DNA from 4 places in the Virgibacillus sp. GM2-2 genome. Region 3 is predicted to be linked to each of the others. Evidence: riboswitches for the same ligand, from Rfam matches in the RefSeq annotation. Region 3 holds a riboswitch; each other region holds the start of a gene.
The links. Region 3 has a riboswitch for thiamine pyrophosphate ahead of ACY9Z2_RS12655 (lipoate--protein ligase family protein). Riboswitches for the same ligand answer to the same signal wherever they lie in the genome.
Positions count from the first base shown of each region.

Region 1: linked by a shared signal. The riboswitch ahead of ACY9Z2_RS02640 (YkoF family thiamine/hydroxymethylpyrimidine-binding protein) and the one ahead of ACY9Z2_RS12655 (lipoate--protein ligase family protein) in region 3 are both predicted to bind thiamine pyrophosphate.
Region 2: linked by a shared signal. The riboswitch ahead of thiT (energy-coupled thiamine transporter ThiT) and the one ahead of ACY9Z2_RS12655 (lipoate--protein ligase family protein) in region 3 are both predicted to bind thiamine pyrophosphate.
Region 4: linked by a shared signal. The riboswitch ahead of thiD (bifunctional hydroxymethylpyrimidine kinase/phosphomethylpyrimidine kinase) and the one ahead of ACY9Z2_RS12655 (lipoate--protein ligase family protein) in region 3 are both predicted to bind thiamine pyrophosphate.

Region 1 covers NZ_JBUZWC010000001.1:585,103-589,933, forward strand. The annotation lists gene ACY9Z2_RS02625 (ABC transporter substrate-binding protein) at 1-678, opposite strand, end outside; gene ACY9Z2_RS02630 (ABC transporter ATP-binding protein) at 699-1,478, opposite strand; gene ACY9Z2_RS02635 (ABC transporter permease) at 1,499-2,320, opposite strand; TPP riboswitch at 2,738-2,844, shown strand; gene ACY9Z2_RS02640 (YkoF family thiamine/hydroxymethylpyrimidine-binding protein) at 2,937-3,545, shown strand; gene ACY9Z2_RS02645 (ECF transporter S component) at 3,538-4,119, shown strand; gene ACY9Z2_RS02650 (ABC transporter ATP-binding protein) at 4,116-4,831, shown strand, end outside.
Region 2 covers NZ_JBUZWC010000006.1:169,184-174,014, reverse strand. The annotation lists gene ACY9Z2_RS09780 (hypothetical protein) at 1-1,279, opposite strand, end outside; gene ACY9Z2_RS09775 (hypothetical protein) at 1,776-1,913, opposite strand; gene thiT (energy-coupled thiamine transporter ThiT) at 1,983-2,555, opposite strand; TPP riboswitch at 2,647-2,751, opposite strand; gene ACY9Z2_RS09765 (M3 family oligoendopeptidase) at 3,009-4,790, opposite strand.
Region 3 covers NZ_JBUZWC010000010.1:64,066-68,896, forward strand. The annotation lists gene ACY9Z2_RS12645 (acyl-CoA synthetase) at 1-62, shown strand, start outside; gene lipA (lipoyl synthase) at 391-1,335, opposite strand; gene ACY9Z2_RS12655 (lipoate--protein ligase family protein) at 1,339-2,163, opposite strand; TPP riboswitch at 2,355-2,461, opposite strand; gene ACY9Z2_RS12660 (M4 family metallopeptidase) at 2,925-4,577, shown strand; gene ACY9Z2_RS12665 (BsuPI-related putative proteinase inhibitor) at 4,672-4,831, shown strand, end outside.
Region 4 covers NZ_JBUZWC010000011.1:87,900-92,730, reverse strand. The annotation lists gene thiE (thiamine phosphate synthase) at 1-317, opposite strand, end outside; gene thiM (hydroxyethylthiazole kinase) at 323-1,117, opposite strand; gene thiD (bifunctional hydroxymethylpyrimidine kinase/phosphomethylpyrimidine kinase) at 1,114-1,947, opposite strand; TPP riboswitch at 2,094-2,194, opposite strand; gene ACY9Z2_RS13425 (VOC family protein) at 2,249-2,623, opposite strand; gene ACY9Z2_RS13420 (GNAT family N-acetyltransferase) at 2,637-3,071, opposite strand; gene ACY9Z2_RS13415 (VOC family protein) at 3,104-3,499, opposite strand; gene ACY9Z2_RS13410 (alpha/beta hydrolase) at 3,507-4,274, opposite strand; gene ACY9Z2_RS13405 (GNAT family N-acetyltransferase) at 4,271-4,741, opposite strand.

The DNA.
Region 1 (4,831 bases), on a different contig from region 3:
TTGTGTAAGGAGCGGTTCTATTTGAAGTGCAGCGTCAATCGAACCATTTTGAATGGATGCAAGCATGTTCCCAAAGTCCGACATAAGTACAAATTCTACATCATCCTCGGTTAACCCAGCATGTTCTATCATTTTATGAAAAATATAATCATCCACCGCGTTTTTAGTGGAAACGGCAATCCGCTTTCCTTTAAAATCGGCGTACTCATCCATCTCATCTTGCAAATCTTTATCGATTACAAACGAAAAGTAAGAGTCTCCTTTAATATTATGCCCTTTATCGGCAATAATTTTAACGTTTATTCCTTGAGCAATTGCATTAAAAAATGATGCGGACGAGATTCCTCCAGCAATATCTACTTCACCTGACGCTAAAGCTGGCAACATATCATCGCTGTTAGCAAATTTGGCGAACTCTACCTCAATGTTGTAATCCTTAAAATAGCCCTTTTCTTTAGCAATATAGAAGCCTGCGCCTGAAGCCGATCCATCCTCAGCAATTACAACTGTTGCCGTTTCCTCAAGCGGAGCTAAATCGCCAGAAGGGTTATCCTTGCTTACTTCGACATTCAATTTCTCGTCCTGGCCGGTCTTATCCTCTGAACCGGAAGAGCAACCGCTAATGAGCAGTGCAATAAAAAACAATGGAATGAAAAACAGAAACTTACATTTTCTCACGTTAACTTTCCTCCCCTAATCTAAATTCTTGACCCTTGTACTTCATCATGTAAATGATTCCATATCTCAACAAAACTAGTTGCCATCTCTTTATTAGCACGTACCTGTTCCATATTTCTCGGTCTAGGCAAATCGATAACCTTTTGATCAATAATCTTGCCTGGCTGCGAACTCATGAGTAGGATTCTGTCACTAAGTAACAGCGCTTCATCGATGCTATGTGTAATAAACAAAACCGTCTTTTTCATTTCTGCCCAAATGGTTAATAATTCTTCCTGCAAAATAAATTTGTTCTGCTCATCTAACGCAGCAAACGGTTCATCCATTAATAAAATTTCTGGATCATTTGCAAATGCACGTGCAATACTGACGCGTTGCTTCATACCACCCGATAAATCCTTTGGATAATGCTTTTTAAAATTCTCTAGCCCAACTTTTTTTAAATAATAAGACGTACTTTCGTTTACTACTTTTTTAGGCAAATGACGCATGTTGAGCCCAAACGCAACATTCTCTTCAACCGTTAACCATGGGATGACCCCCTGTTCCTGAAAAACCATTGATTGTAATGGCCGATCTTTTTTAGCCTGTTCTATGGTAAACTCACCGACACTCGGCTTCTCAAGCCCAGCTAGAATGCGCAGTAACGTGGTTTTCCCACAACCACTCGGTCCAATTAAGCAAACAAATTCACCATCTTTAATGTCTATGGAAATATCCTCAACCGCTGTTACATTTCTATCCTTCTTATAAAATACTTTTGTAAGATTGTTGATGGAAATCTTCGTATTTTTTGTCACCTTATCACCTCTCTACTAACCTATTTCCATGGCAATAACTTTTTCTGAAATCCTCGTAAAATAAGCGAGAACATGTAGCCAAAAAACGATATTAATACAAGACCCACATACATCTCATTTAGTAAAAATGCACTATAGGAGGTCCATATTAAATAACCAATACCAGAGTTTGCACCCATCATTTCTGCTGCGACAATTGTTAATAACGCGATCGCCTGCCCCATCTGAATTCCTTCTAACATGACTGGAAGGGAGCCAGGTAAAGCAATTTTAAAGAAAAAGTCCTTCGAATTAGCCCCGTAGTTTTTCGCGACATCCAAGTACGTTTTATCGATATTAACAACACCCGCTACCGTATTAATGATTACCGGGAAAAATACACTTCCAGCGATCGTTACGATTTTCGATACTTCCCCGATGCCAAATATCATTAAAATAATCGGTAACAAGGCGAGCGTTGGTATTGGCATAAGTGCCATTATCAATGGAGAAAAGAAATGCCGTAGTGGTGAATACAATCCCATTAATAAACCAAGTACAACAGCTGGTATTACACCTAGTAAAAACCCGGCAAATATTCTAAAAAGTGATATGCCAACATGGCTGAATAATTCTCCCTCTGCTCCCATCGTAAAAAGTGTTGCGATTATTTCCGTTGGTGCAGGAAAAAATCGTGCATCCACTAGACCAGTTCTAGATAAAAATTCCCATAAAACTAAGATAAGAATAGGAGATGATATCGTAAGTAATTGTTTAAATTGATTTCTTTTTTGCCTTTTTCTCCATTCTTCTTGCTCTATAGCAACAGGATCGCGTTCTACATTATCGTTTGATTTGTTCATCCTTCACCACCCCTAATCAAATAATATGTGCATCTGCCTAGATGTGTGAAAGGGTAAAAAGAATATTGTGTGTTAAGCAGTGAATCGTTTTTTCAGGTACCAAAGTGATTGCATGGGGAGCTTGCGGACACACGATACCTTATCCTTGAAAAACAATGGCAAACGAGGCAGCTTGCGGACAGAGAATACCTTATTTGGGTTAAAACAGGTGGAAATCATGCTTTTTTCACTGAATAAGACATCCTGTGTCCGTTAATCTTCAAAATCACGCAGAAAAAGGAAAATAAGAGATCCTCTGTCCGCTACCTAGCACAGTGCAGAATATTAATGTAAACGAATGTTTTTTATCTGAAATAACAATTGGCTTTACAAAATAATTGAGACTCGTTAAGATAAACATAGAAAACTGCATAGTACGTTTATCACTAGGGGAGCTGTGTAAGCGGCTGAGAAGAACATGCTTGTTCTGACCCTTTGAACCCGAACTAGATAATACTAGCGTGGGGAAGTGTAGTCGAAGCATGCATTTTTATGCGCGCAAATACTTACAAACAGACTGCATTCCACACGGATGCAGTTTTTTTAATGGAATTTAAAATTTAGGGAGGAATTAGTTATGACAAATCAACAGTGTTTAGGAACGGGAATTGCGGGGTGCAGCTTTTCCATTCACCCGATGCGTGATGATTTCATTAAAATTATCACAAGCGCACTAGAAAATGTAGATACATCAAAGGTTTGGATGCACACAGATGATGTAACGACTACGGTACGAGGAAGATTAACGCACGTATTTGATGTGACAAAAGCAATCTTTATCCATGCAGCAAAAACGGGTGCACATGTTGCATTTGAAGGAACATTGTCACTAGGATGTCCAGGTGATTCCGCAGGCGATGTTTATATGGCAGAGGATGATATTCCTGTGAACAAAAAGAAAGTAAATGACATTCATCAACCCGTCGCGGCAAAATTTTCACTCTATCCACTTGGGGGCGGAAACTATATGGACGTAATTATGGAGCAGATTGAAGCGATGAAACAGCACGTGGACGTATCACACGCACACTATGCGACACGACTTGACGGGGAATCAGTTGCCATTTTTGACGGATTAGAACAGGTTTTCAATGCAACCGTAGACGGCGGCTCCAGTCATACTGTTATGACTGTTTCCATCTCGGCAAATAGCCCATCACATAAAGGAGCTAACAACCATGAATAATTGGCGTTTCAAGGAAATCGTTGTCATGTCTGCATTGGCAGTTGTCTTTGCTGTCGTATATTTAGCGTTTTTACCAGTTGGAAAGCTTCTGACCGGCTTCTTCGGGCCAATTGGTTATGACCTTATTTTCGGAATATGGTTTATCGTCTCGATCATCGCAGCCTACATTATTCAAAAGCCTGGTGCAGCATTTATTTCTGAAACAATCGCTGCAATGGTGGAGGTATTACTCGGGAATGCTGTCGGACCGATGCTAATCGTATCTGGGATGATTCAAGGAATTGGAGCGGAAGCCGCTTTTGCAGCAACCCGTTGGAAAAATTATTCCACGTGGGTGTTAATGATGGCAGGGGTTGGATCCGCGATAACAAGCTTCATTTACGGCTACTTCCTTGGAGGATTTGCCGCACTATCGACTCCATATGTAATCGGAATGTTTGTTACCCGCATGATTAGTGGTGCATTAATTGCTGGTTTACTTGGTAAAGCGCTTAGTGATGGTCTAGCACAAACTGGTGTCCTATCTAGCTATGCATTAGGAAAGCAATATAGAAGGAAAAAGCAAGCAGCATGACTAACCTATTATCTGTTCAAAACGTAAGCTTGCAATTTGAAAGTCAACTAGATAAAGAGACACTCTCAACTATCGCCTTTGAATTAGACAAAGGGGAAACACTTTTATTACTTGGCCCAAGTGGTTGTGGCAAAAGTACACTGACTTTTTGTTTGAACGGGTTGTACCCCCGTGAACTGGATGGCACCATGCAAGGGACCATCCTAATCAACGGAAAAAAATCTACTGACTACAAACCCGGCGAATTAAGCAAGCATGTAGGTGTAGTCTTTCAAGATCCAGAAACGCAATTCTGTATGCTGACAGTGGAGGATGAAATAGCATTCGGCTTGGAAAACTTATGTATACCTCGTCAGGAAATGGATGAAAAAATTTCAGATGCATTGGCGTTAGTCGGTTTAACAGCATTTCGTACAACGGAAATTGCTTCCCTTTCCGGCGGTCAAAAGCAAAAACTGGCACTTGCCTGCATTCTCGCACTGGAGCCGGATTTACTTATCCTTGATGAACCGACTGCCAATTTAGATCCTATCGCATCAAAAGAATTAATCAAAACTATTCAACGATTGAAAGAGCAAAAAAACTTTTCCATGATTGTAATTGAACATCAGCTAGATGGTTGGATGGATCTATGTGATCGGAGCTTACTCTTAAATCGCAACGGCGAAGTTTTCTATGATGGTTCATTACGAGAAGGAATTGCAAAAATTTT
Region 2 (4,831 bases), on a different contig from region 3:
CACCCGTCCAAATAGCTCCCATCTGACCGATAGCAGCAAGCGTTGCAGTATCAATTGAGCCGTTTTGTAATGAAGCAGCCAGAGCACCAGTTAATGGTAAGCCTGAGAACCCTGATCCATCAAGACCAGTAATGATACCAATGATTAATACACTGAACCCAGCAAATATTGCACTCTGTGGTAAAAATTCTTGTATTGCCTGCACAATGTCAAAGAGGAAAGCAGGCGGATTTTCATCAATACCTAATATCCTTCCAGCGAAATCAGAGCTTCCTAGAAAGAAAAAACCTGCAATCGGAATTACTGGCCCCATTGCTTTAAAGGCGAAAATAAATCCTTCAGTAATGTGGTTGCTAATATAATCAAGTGAATGTTGCTTTCCGAAAGCGACCGTTGCAAGGAGTAGTAAGATAACCGCAACACCACCGATAAATGCAGCACCACCCCCACCTTCAAAACCAGTCATTCGGCCAGAACCTAGTTTCGTAAAGATCATATATATAACCACAGCTAACAACGATAATGGAACCAAAATAGCGAATACTTTACTCCAAGTTGTTAGATGTTCACCATGTGCCTTATTCGTTGATTGTGATTGTGTTTGTAGTCCAGCCAAATCTGCTTCAATTAGTGGACTGTCTTTTTTACGAATTGATTTACGATACAATAAATAAGCGATTAGAATTGCTACTCCACCCGTAATCAACGACAGTATTAATGCTGTATCCGCAACCGCAGCAGTACTAATTCCAGCTGACTTAGCGGATAGGCTCGGCGCCACTTGAACAATGTAATCGGACGATAACGCCATTCCCTGACCAGCTAATGCAATAGCCACTGCAGCCGTAATTGCCGGCAGGCCTGCACGAACAGCGGCTGGCACGAGTAATGCACAAATTAGTGGTACAGCTGGAGTCGGCCAGAAAAATAATGATATGACGTACGTTACGCCAATGAGAACAAAAAAGGATACGTGCCCATTCACCATCATTTTTTGAATGGGTTTGATCATTCGCCGATCTGCACCAAGGTCTTTCAATGCATGCAGTAACGCCATCATGAATGTAATGATAAGGAAAATGCTAAACAGCTCTTGTGCTGCAACTAAGTTTGCATTAAATATTGCAGTGAAGCCATCAACTAGACTACCCTTAAACACCCATGCAATAACGAACGTTCCTAGTAATGTAGGAAGTACGACACCTTTTTTGAAAATCATTGTTCCTATGATTACAAGTGTAAAAAATCCATATAACCAATGTGAAACAGTTAATTCCATCCCTTTTCTCCCTTTCTCACATCCTTATTTATGAATGTGCTATAGCCTATGCATGTTTCAAGTTTGGGGTGAAAAGAATTAGAGGGTGTTTTTCAAGAACTCCTGTGCTTAGAATAATAATGTCTTGTAAACGCTTAGTAGCGGACAGAGAATGCCTTATTTTCCTTTTTTGGCGTGATTTTAAGGATTAACGGACACAGGATATCTTATTATAGTAAAAAAGCATGCGTTTCACCTGTTTTAACCTAAATAACGTATCCTGAGTCCGATAACTGCCGCAGTTACCCTTATTTTTCATAAATAAGGCACCGTGTGTCCGATAACTTGCAAGCCAATGAAAATGGTTCTTCATCACCGGAATCCAAAAAACGGAATCTTTTGCAGTCACTACCAAATTAAATTTTCACTATTTCGCAACTTAAATCAACTACGAAAATTTAAAATCGACAATGTTTAAGGAAATTGCCAATAAAAAACAGCCCAATTTGAGGACTGTCTACTCATTCTCACTATCTAACTTTTCCGTACAATCGTTACATAAAAGTTTGCCATCAACTTGTTCTCCATCAAAAAATCCGTTCTCACAATATACTTTGGTTCCACATGCCTGACATCCTCCGATAAGTTCACGCAACTAAATCACCTCTTATTAAAAAGTATACGACAAAAAAGCAGCCTTGATAAGTATCAAGACTGCTTCGTATTATGCTGCATTTAATAATGTTCTTGGCTGTTTGTGGAAAAGAAAGAATACTACGACAGTACAGATGATAAATGACGGGAGTAAATAAGACAAATTGTATAGTAACGAATAGATCCAAACAGATTGTCCTTCAGGTGCATAACTAGCAAAGAAAACAATCCCAGCTATATAGTGAGCGATAAAACGTAATGTTGTCCCCAAGAATACTCCTAGCATAATATAAGTTAAATACTCCTTCGTCCGTTCTTCCTTTACAGCCTGTTGAATTTTACTAGCAAAGATCCCAGCGAAACCTAAAACAGTGAACGCCGCCAAATAATCTAAGAAACCCTGAATTGGATGAGCGATAATAGCACCTGTAGCTATTTGCCATACTCCCCACAAGAATCCAGACAACAATCCACCTTTAATCCCCCATCTAAATGCCACAATAAATACAGGAATCATCGCAAGTGATATGGACCCACCTTGTGCCCAGATTTTAAACGATAAAAATGGAATGAGATCTAATACTAATGCCAATGCTGTAAAAATCGATACCTCAATCAAAAATAAAATTTTCTTTGATCGCAAAACAATTACCTCCCCTAGTTTTTTGCAACAAAAAAAGCAATGCCTAGGGGAAGTTTCCGATGGGAATAATCCTCGCACATTGCTTTTTAACCATCAAAAAAGTCACGATCCCTACGCTAGTATTAACTAACAGGTTCAAAGGGTCTGAACAAATGCTTGTTCACTCTCAGCCAAATGGCTCCCCCTGCAGGCTTTTTATAGAGGACGTTCAAAAATTCCGGTAAAAGTGACACATCGAATTTCTTCGTTGGCTTGCTTTTCCGTTCCTTGGAAAAGAAAAACGCTTTTCCTGCGTGCTAGATCGTTTCCTCACGTATTAATAGCATACGTTCCGGTACTCAAAGCTACGCCTCCTCGAACTTCTCGGTCATTTTTATCCTCCTTTTTGAACACGTCCTTATATTGCTTTTTTCATTGAATCTATTATAACGGATATTTACGTTATAAACAAGATTAGGAGATAGCTAAAAATTCTTCTACATCTTTAGCACATAATTTCATTGCATTCTCCCAAAATTCGGGTTGAGTTAAATCAATATTTAGATGTTTTGCCGCCAAATCCTCGACATTCATTTGGCCAGTGTCACGCAATAGTGCAATGTAATCTTCTTCAAAGTTACCATCCGTCTCTAGTGCATGGGCATATAAACCAAGACTAAATAAATAGCCAAATGTATAAGGAAAGTTATAAAACGGAACACCAGTAATATGAAAATGTAGCTTGGAAGCCCAGAAGTTTTCATCATACTCTTCTAATGCATCGCAATATGCATCCTTCTGTGCATCAACCATCAGTTGATTTAAGCGATCAACGGAAACTAATCCATGTTTTCTTTCTTCATAAAAACTAGTTTCAAATATAAACCTTGCGTGAATATTCATAAAGAATGCTACTCCGCGTTGCACCTTATCCTCAAGTAATGCCAATTTTTCCTTGTTCGTTTTTGCATGTTTTACCGATGCATCCGCAACGATCATCTCAGCGAATGTTGATGCTGTTTCTGCAACGTTCATTGCATAACCTTGATTTAATCCATGTATATCATTCATCACATGCTGATGATAGGCGTGACCAAGTTCGTGCGCCAACGTCGCTACGTTAGAAGATGTCCCAGAATAAGTCATAAAAATTCGTGTTTGTTTACTATCTGGAAAACTTGTACAGAACCCGCCCGGTCGTTTACCAGGTCGGTCTTCTGCTTCAATCCAATTTTTATCAAATGCCAACTGAGCAAAATCAGCCATTTTAGGACTGAAGCCACGAAAATTGTCAACGATAAAATCGGCACCTTCCGAAAATGAATAGGTTTTAACTGAATCAGAGATAGGAGCGCCTATATCATACATACTTAACTTTTCAAGTCCTAGTAATTCTGCTTTCCTTTTTAAGTATTTGACAAATGGTTGTTTATTAGTTGAAATTGCATTCCACATTGCATCCAGTGTTTCTTTTTTCATTCGATTAATAGCAAGCGGTTCTTTCAAGACATCTGACCAATTACGATGCTTATATTTCTGTAACCGAAATCCAGCTAAATGATTAAGTGTTTGACCGAATAAATTTGCATTTTCCTTCCATGCATTATCAATTTGTTCGGATACATGTTGTCGAACAGTTCGATTTGGATCACTCAATTTATTAGAAGCTTGCCCAATTGAATAGGTTTTACGTTCACCATCTGTCTCAATCTCAACATTCATATTTCCGACTAAAGCATCGTACATTTGACTCCATCCATGATAGCCGTCAACTGCTAAATCGTTCATCAATACTTCTTGCTCAACAGATAATTGTTCCGTTGCTTTTTCTCTATATTCATTTAACACAAATGACACAGTGTTAAGTGTTGAATCTGTTAAAAGTTCATTCCAAACTGCATCGTCTATTTGAACCAGCTTTTGATCAAACTTAGTCATTATTGCGTCTGTCTCCGCTTTTAATTCACTTCGTTTCCCTACAAGCATACTTGCCTTTGTATCGTTGACATCTTGTGCGCTCAAACAACTGATATACGCGAAGGCCTCACGTAATTTTTTTCTAGTACCTTCTAATAACTCTACAATTGAAATCAGCTTTTTCGCATTTGTGTTAATTGGATCAAATGTTTCCACTTCTTTTGCGAGCATTTGTAAAGAAACAGAAATTTGACCCAGGTATGTATTGAATTGTTCTGAGTCACTTCCCCCTGTAAAGATAGTATCTAAATCCCAGGTTGGTTGATACGTATTTTGCATCCAATCTCTCCTTAGTTTTCATCCCTATTACACTTTCATTA
Region 3 (4,831 bases):
AAACGGACGTAGGTAAAATCGATAAAAAGGCCATTATACAAAAATATCGAGTAGTCACCTGAAGTGATTACTCGATATATTTATAACGTCATAAAGTATAAATTATGGTAGACCTTATAAAAAAAACTTCGGCATTCGCTATTAAAGCCGAGACGAATGCCGAGTTTTTTAATAGTAATTTGTTCAACACTGCTGCGAAATAGCGCAGTAACAGCTGATTATCGCGTGTTTGTAGCCTTAATTCGCGCAATAGCTGTTCAGATTCACGCGCAACTATAATAATTGCGCGAATTCTCTTGGATGTTGCGCGTTATCTTTAGATGATTGCGCTATTTGACAATGGGTTCGCGCGATTTTGTGACTAACTGTGTGTGATTTTTCCCATATAGTTTAAAAAGTAAAATCAACTGATTTCTTCTCGTGTTGTTCGTATTCCTTCATATATTTAATTCTTCGTTGTGCTGACGTTTGTGATACTTGCTCGTCTGCATGATACGATGAACGCACAAGTGGACCTGATTCGCAATGTTGAAATCCTTTCTTAAGAGCAATTTCCTTTAATTCAGCGAATTCATCTGGATGATAGTACCGTTCAACTTTCAAATGCTTCTTCGTAGGCTGTAAATACTGACCGATTGTCATAATATCCACATCGTGTGCTAGTAAATCATCCATCGCTTGCACAATTTCTTCTTTTTCTTCACCAAGCCCTACCATAATACTTGATTTTGTTGGTGTTTTAGGAGCAATTTCTTTTACACGCTGCAGTAACTGTAGGGATCGATCATACATCGCACGAGCACGAACCTTTTTCGTCAATCGGCGAACGGTTTCAATATTATGGTTAAAAATATCAGGTTCACTGTCCATCAAAGTATGTAAACTCTCATAGTCTCCCTTCATATCAGAAGGTAGGATTTCTATTGTGCAGCCAGGATTTTTACGACGAATTGCACGAACTGTTTCAGCGAAAACAGCTGCTCCCCCATCTTTTAAATCATCGCGGGCAACGGCAGTTACTACCGCATGCTTCAATCCCATAATTTCCACCGAATCAGCAACTCGTTCTGGTTCTCCCCAATCAAGTTCATTTGGTAAGCCAGTTTTCACTGCACAGAAGCGGCACCCTCGTGTACATGTGTCACCTAAAATCATGAATGTAGCAGTTTTTCGTTCACTCCAGCACTCGTGAATATTCGGACAACGTGCCTCTTCACAAACCGTGTTTAACTTTTTCTCACGCATTAATTTTTTGAGGCCAGTGTACGATTTATTCGTATTAATTTTTGTTTTTAACCACTCAGGTTTACGTATGTATTCTTCTTGTTTTGTCATCGATCACACACTCCTTTGATGAAATAGATTCCATTTTTCCTGACTGTACTTTGTTTCTGCTAATTCCGTAACTTCTTCCCATTGAATATCGGATAACTCTAATGGCACAAAGTGCATATTTAATTCTGTTTGAAAGCCTTTTTGAAAAGCTAATTTTAAATCAGGGTAAGTATGTTGTTTCTTTGTTATTTCATTTATAGTAGTTGCTTTGGTTGAAAATGCATTTCTCTTTCTTTCACGTATTTTTTCATTAGGGAAGTTAAATAGATCAAAAAGCATTTTTTTATTCATGCTCATTGGAATGGATCCATGTTGCAATAGAACACCATGCTTTCGTGTTTGCGCGTTTCCGGATATTTTTTTTCCATCCACAACCATTTCGTAAAAGGCAGGTTTCTCGAAACAGACTTCTGTTCGTTCTGCTTTTCTTTCCGGAGTGGCGTAGTCTGCAACGATTCCTAATTGTTTATATCCTTCCAATATCCCTTTTGATAAAACATAATAAGCTTCTTGAATGGAGGTTGGAATATAATCTTTCTTCTCTGAAACGACAATGCTATACGTCAGTTCGTCATCGTGTAACACTGCACTCCCGCCAGTTAATCGTCGTACGAATTCACAGCCGTGCTTTTGAACATTGATAAAATCAATAGCCTTTCCTGCTTTCTGGAAATGGCCGATGGAAAGACTAGGTTTTGACCAACCATAAAATCGTAATGTTGGAGGAATTTCCCCTTTACTATGCCAGTTAAGTAATGCTTCATCCATCGCCATGTTTATAGCAGCACTATTGTGGCCTGTATCAAGAACACCCCATGTTTCATTCACTTTCTTCACCTCCTAGAAAGGTCAATTGAAATTTTATTTTACACTGATATAAAATTATAAGATTTAAGGATATCAGTATAAGGCAACTAAGGCTTTCGCCAGAAAAGCTTGGCGATAAGCCAAGTTTTCTAATAAAAAAAACTGCAACCTACTGTTGGGGTGCAGTCTAATTTATTCAAAAGCTAATTGTTTGTACATAGACTACACTTCCCCACGCTAGAATTATCTAGTTCGGGTGTAAGGGTCAGAAAATGTATATAATTCTTCTCAGCCAAGAAAAGCTCCCCTAGTGCGGTAAAATACTATGCAGTTTTCTATTGTCTATCTTATCGACTTAAAGATAGAATGTAAAGGTTTAACAAAATTAGTTTACAATTCGGGCTAAATACCTTATCAGATAAACTTTTTGTCGAAAAATTCCCCGAAAGTACTATAAATTACCCTATATGATTAGAAGGTAGGCCTGTGTAAAATGTCTCAAAAATCCTTTATTAAAAGGATTTTTGAGCCTATAAGAAAAAATAACGAAATTCAGATGATACTGTCGTATTTTGGTTCTTTAATCCCTAAAATGTAACAAAATGGTACTATTTATTCGTTTTCTGAAAGTTTGGAAATAACTATAGGAATCTCGCAATATTTTTGCTATTGTGAATATAGACGGTCCGTAGAATTCTAAATGTCTTACAAGATTGGCCAATCCACTAACAAACGAAAGGGATGGGTGATGGATATTGAAGAAGAAAAATTTTAAGAAAACAATGACTGGCACTGCACTCGCGATAAGTTTAGCTTTAACGGGGGTAACAGGTACTGTTAGTGCAGAAGAAGCGGGTAACAAAGTGCTTCAAGATATGAAATCTATGACAAAGTCCAACTTTGATGTGGTTTGGAACAAAGACAAAAAGGTTCCAACATTTGTATCTGGGAATCTTTCAGAGAAAGCTGTTAAAGGAGTTGGACAAGTTAAGCAATATTTGGAGGACAACAAAGAACTTTACAAAATGGATCCAGACTCTGATCTTACATTTCTCCAAAAATCTACTGATGACCTTGGCATGACACACTACGAATTCACACAGTCTGTCGATGGTGTTCCGGTTTATGGTGCTAAATTTGCCGTTCATACGAACGAAAAAGGAATTGTCTCTGCGGTAACAGGTACTGTACATCCAGAAGCTACGAAAGATTTGGGCAAAAATCTTAAGGCAGACTTATCTAAAAATGATGCAATTGATAAAGCATGGAAATCAATCGATCTAACAAAAAAAGAAACAAAAGCTAAGAAAGCAGATAAAAAAGCATTAAAGAAATCTAGCAAACTAGATAAATCAGATGTGAAGAATACAGCAGAAAAAGCAGAGCTTGTCGTGTATTCAAAAGATGGGTCAAGCCATTTAGCTTATCATATCGAACTTCAATTTATTTTCCCTGAACCTGGAAACTGGCAAATATTCGTTGATGCAAACGATGGTTCCATAATAGATTCCTATAATGCTGTTACGGAAGCTGGAGCTGCAAATGGATATGGGTATGGCGTTCTTGGCGACTACAAGGAATTAAACACGTATTTATCAAATGGATATTATTTCTTATATGATGTGACAAATCCAATGCGTGGTGTAATCGAAACGTTTACTGCTGAAAACGGTACTTCCCTGCCTGGATATCGTTCATCTGACAGTAATAATGCTTTTACTAGTTCCTATCAAGGTGCTGCAGTAGATGCGCATGCATATGCTGACCAAACGTATGATTATTTCTACAATACTTTTGGTCGAAATAGTTATGATGGTAATGGAGCAACCATTCGCTCAACTGTTCACTACGGATCCAACTACAATAATGCATTCTGGAATGGACAACAGATGGTGTATGGTGATGGAGATGGAACAACTTTTGCTCCATTATCAGGGGCATTGGATATCGTAGCACATGAGTTAACACATGCCGTTACAGACTATTCAGCTAATCTAGTTTACCAGGACCAACCTGGTGCATTAAATGAATCTATGTCTGATGTATTTTCAGTATTCGTAGAACGTGAGGATTATCTACTTGGAGAAGACGCATACACACCGTATAAAAGTGGAGATGCTTTAAGAAGTCTTTCTAACCCTCCAGCATATGGACAACCAGGTCATATGAATGATTATGTTTATACCAATCAGGATAATGGCGGTGTTCATATAAATAGTGGAATTCCAAATAAGGCTGGCTACTTAACCATTGAGAGTATTGGTGTAGCAAAAGCGGAACAAATATACTACCGTGCATTAACTGTCTATCTTGGACCATACAGCAACTTTAGTGATGCACGTGCAGCACTTCTGCAATCTGCAGCTGATTACTATGGCTATGGTTCAGAATATAATGCCGTAGCTAATGCTTGGAGTAACGTAGGAGTTTACTAGGATTATAGAAATATAATTAAAATAATGCCGGCGATTGTCGGCATTATTTTTTTCTATTACTGGTTGCATGTAATCAACAGGGAGTGAATCAAAAATGAATGATAATGCTAAACCAAATGATACAAACGAGCAACATCAAAATGAAACATCTTCTGGCGGTGGTATCATAGCCGGAAGCTTAGAAACTTCACTACAGGTAAAGGAGGGGCATGCACTCTTCCGGGTGAAAAACCAAACAGAACAAGTAAAGGAAC
Region 4 (4,831 bases), on a different contig from region 3:
TATGAAGGAATTTGCTTTTTTACCTCTATAATCGACTCATCATCCTGTCCAATATGAACCCCATCTGCTTGAAGGCTCATTGCCAGTTCCACATCATCATTCACAAAAAATGGAATTCGGTGTTTAAGACAAATATTTCGCAACTCAACTCCTAATTTAAATCGGGCCACGCCTGTTTTAGCACCTACTCCTTTTTCCCGATACTGAAAGGCTGTAATTCCCCCATTAATGGCTTGTTGCAAAACCTGAGCTGGCTCCTCTTTTGTATTCATGCTTCCCATAATAAAATAAACACGTAAATCACTTCGCTCGATCATAGGTATTACTCTCCTTTTAGTGAAAGCTCGCGGACGTTAGCCTTTTCTCTCACTTTCTCATCAGTTAGCCTATATAGTTCGTCAAGAAAAGCAGGCAAAAAGCTCCCCGGTCCATTCGCATTCAGCAAAGCTCGTTCCGAAGCCACACCATAGCTACATACGGCTTTGACTGACGCTTCATAAAAATCAACACCAATACTTAAAAACGCCCCGACTACCGCTGTCAATAAACAACCCGTACCCGTTACATTCGGCAGCATTTCAGTACCATTTTTACAATGTGAAAACTGGTAACCATTCGTAATTAAATCCGTTTTGCCAGTTGCAATAACAACTGCATCATATTTTTTCGCTACATACATGGCTACTTTCGAATCCAATTCACCAACCATGGAGTCAGCACCTTTTACCTCCGTATCCAACTCACCAAGAACAGCTATTTCACCAGCATTTCCACGAATCACCGTTACATTTATTTCGGATAAAATACGTTCTACAGATTCTGACCGAAATGTCGTTGCACCAATAGCTACAGGATCTAACACCACAGGAATACCCTTTTCATTTGCAGCTTTCCCGGCTAAAATCATCGCTTCTACCTGGGCTTGTGTGCACGTTCCAATATTTAACACTAACGCATCCGCATGAGCCGCCATTTCCGCCACTTCCTCAGGTGCATTTGCCATTGCTGGCGACGCCCCAAGAGCCAACAACCCATTTGCAGAAAAATTTGCCACCACCGTGTTCGTGATATTATGAATTAATGGTTTTTGTGTCCTTATTTGCTCTAAATAATTCATTGGAAAATCCCTCCACTCATTTTTGGTAATCCATGTAATCGGTAAGCCCAGTGATTTGTTGGCCCATTTCCTTTTCCAAGCTTTAAACTGTAGCTAATTGCGGCTGTAATAAACCTTTTCGCTTCTTTCACCGCTTCATATACAGATCTCCCTTTTGCCAGTTCAGCAGCGATAACTGCAGAATAGGTACAACCAGTTCCATGCGTATGTTTTGTCTGAATGCGTGTTGCAGGAAATCGATGAATGGTCGCACCATCATACAAAATATCGATCGCTTCATCATTCAAATGATGACCGCCCTTAACAACGGCTGCATTTGCACCAAGTTCATGGACAATTCGTCTTGCTGCATCCTCTGCATCTGCTATAGAATTAATAGTTTCTGAGAATAAAACTTCAGCTTCTGGTATATTGGGTGTTGCCACCGTCGCAAGTGGAAGTAATCGGTCAATCAACGTTTGTTTTGCGGTTACATCCATTAAATGATCTCCGCTTTTGGCAACCATTACAGGATCAATTACATAAGGTATCGAATTTTTACTAATTGCATCAGCTACTGCCTCCATCATCTCGGATGTAGCAATCATGCCTGTTTTGACAACATCGGGCGAAATATCAATCAGGACACTATCCATTTGCTTTTGAATAAATTCCACTGATAGATGCTCGAGTCCTTGAACACCTAAAGTATTTTGCGCAACGATGGAGGTCACTACGCTCATCCCATAAACTTCCCGCTCTTGGAAAGTCTTTAAATCAGCTTGAATTCCGGCACCTCCTGTCGGATCAGTGCCTGCAATGGTGAGAACTGTTGGAATAGAATGTTTCATAGAAGAACCCCTTTCATGAAGAAAATCCAATAGGGGCAGTGAAGAATTTCTGGTGTACGTTTTTTGAAAACAAAAAAACCACACCAGAAATTGGAGTGGTTTGTAGATAACGTTAATGAAAGACAATAATGCCTTTATATAAACGAATTAACCGACCTCCACTTTCCTACGCTAGTATGAACTAGATCAGGTTCAAAGGGATTAAGGAAATCCTTATCTCAGCCTAATGGCACCCCTAGTGGACTTTCTATTAAGTTATAACCTTACTAAAACATGAATGGCTTTTTTTGTCAATTGTACATTAGCCAGTACAAATCATAATGACATGTTGATCCGGATCTCGTACCGTAAAAAAGGAAAAGTCATCAAATTCAACCAGGTTCTCATCTAGTTCAATCTTTAATTCTTTTACAAATGCAAGCGCTGCGTGAATATCATCGGTGTGGAAATTGAATAACGGATAGGGTGAAGGAGTAATTTTTTTCTCCTGTTCTTCCGGACCAGCATCAAGTGTTAATCCTGTGTAGTCGTTAATTTCCATGTTATGTACAGGATCAGAAATTTCTTGTGGATTATACTCCTGGCCAAGTAATCTTGCATACCATTCCACCGATTTTTGCAAATCACTAACATGAACAAAAATTGTATTGATCTGATTTTTTACTGGACTAATCATCTGTATCCCTCCACTAAATAGTTTTGATCATTCGATAGTTAGTAAAAGCAGTTTCTGCTATAATTTTCGCTTGTTTCCGTTGTACTTGAAAACCATGTGCTAGAAAAAATGGTTTAGCAGTAATACTTGCTTCTGTAGACAATTGCTGTAGATGACGCCACCTTGCGTCACACTCCAGCTGTCCCAAAATTTTCGAACCAATTCCTTCCCCCTGATGGTCTTTATGAACATATAGTAAATCAATTAATCCTTCATCGGTTAGATTACCAAAACCTACAATATTCTCCTCCATAACCACTACATAAGTTAGGCTTTTTTGAAGACGAGCCACCCACTCTTCAAGTGTTGGGGAATTCCCCGCCCAAGCTTCTACTTGTTCAGCAGAGTAATCATTTCGATTTACAGTTAGGATCGTATCCCTAAATAATTGCATTACATCCTGAATCATACGCGACTTAAATCGTTTTAATTCCAACATTTTTACCTTAAATGCTGGAACGCGTCATTTTCATACAGGTCTGGTAAGAAAGCTTCCAACAAATTACCATCCGGATCAGTAAACTTGAAATGCGCTTCACTTCCACCTACAACAATTGAAACATCCATTTCGGTCAGTCTCTGTTTACATATTTCAGCTTGTGCTGTAGGAATTGCAAAAACTGGATGTGTTCCGTTCTCCAAATTTAATGGCAATGACTCATTTTCAGCTAGCTCGATCAAACATACAGCAACCGAAGAATCATTAAATCCCAAAACAACAGTCGTATCATAATCTTTTACTACCTTCAGACCGAGGACCTCCTGATACCACTTAGAAGAAATTGTCATGTCAGTAACCCGAATATTAATTTGATAAACTCCATTGAATAAATTCAACTTTCACTCACTCCTCTATTAAATATTTTAATGCTTCCGGAAATCTGTTTCTAAAAAAAGCATAGCTATGCTCTGCTCCTTCAAAGACTTCAAATCTAGTATTCTTCACTTTAGATTTTACAAGCTCAACCACCTCTACATTGGAATGTAAAAAGGCTTTACTGATTTTTTCATCACTCGTTTCTTTATCCCCACAATCCAAATAGATACGCTCAAGTGCTAACATATCAGTATTACGTATTAGGTCACTGAGCTCTTCCTGATTACGAAAAAATGCAGAAGAAATACCTGCTATTCGGGTAAAAGTTTCTGGATAACGACAACCTGCATAGAGCGACATCGAGCCACCAAGTGATATTCCTGCCATCGATGCCGATTTCCTATTTGTTCGGTATTTTTCATCGATTAGCGGTTTAAGCTCCTGTACGATAAATTCTAAGTAGCTGGCACCTTTACCACCAATTACTCGATCATCATTAAAATGCTCTTTACTGTATTTGCCATTCACCCATGGGCACAGCTCATTCACGCGTTCTTCAAAAACAGGATTTGAATCAATACCGACGACAATAATATCTATTTGATTTTCATCTAAGTAACGCTCAAGCCCTAGAGACACACCACCGATTGCTTCTTCATCATGGAAAACATTTTGACCGTCGTGCATGTATAAAACTGTATAATGGTTCAAGAACTGGGTATAGCTTTTTGGTAGATAGACGCGAATCATTCGATCATCCTTAAATGGGGTTCTCATCGAAAACGTATCAATCATTCGGAAACTTCCTTCCTCATTTTTACGAATTCGAAGCGACTACCATTTGTATCCTGCATAAACGTATTTACTTCTATGAATCCAGCTTTTTTATATACGTTAATCGCTCGCTTATTAAAAGTAGCAACTGATAACGTGAAGGTGGTTGGGTTATATGTTGACGTCGCGAATGCTAATCCCGCCTCCAAAAATTGCCTACCATTTCCATTCCCAGTTAAGTCGGGTCGCATGCCAAGTCCAATATCGATAGTTCCCGGATTGGTTTGACGAAAACTATAAAAACCAATTACCTCGTCATCACGCTTTACCACAAAAGTTGAATCTCCACGTTGCTTAGGATCGATAAATTCTTGAAGATCTTCCTCATCAGCTTGAATATCGTAAAACGCATATTCTCCATCGTAATGCCAATTGTACGCAATGTCTTCTGCCTCTTGTTGATTCATTCTAGAAAATTGATAGTTCATATAACGCCTTCCACCTTGAAAGTTATAAGGAATAGAAGATTCTAGTAATGCTTTTACTCCCGTCTCATGGTAGGGCATCAACTCAGAAGC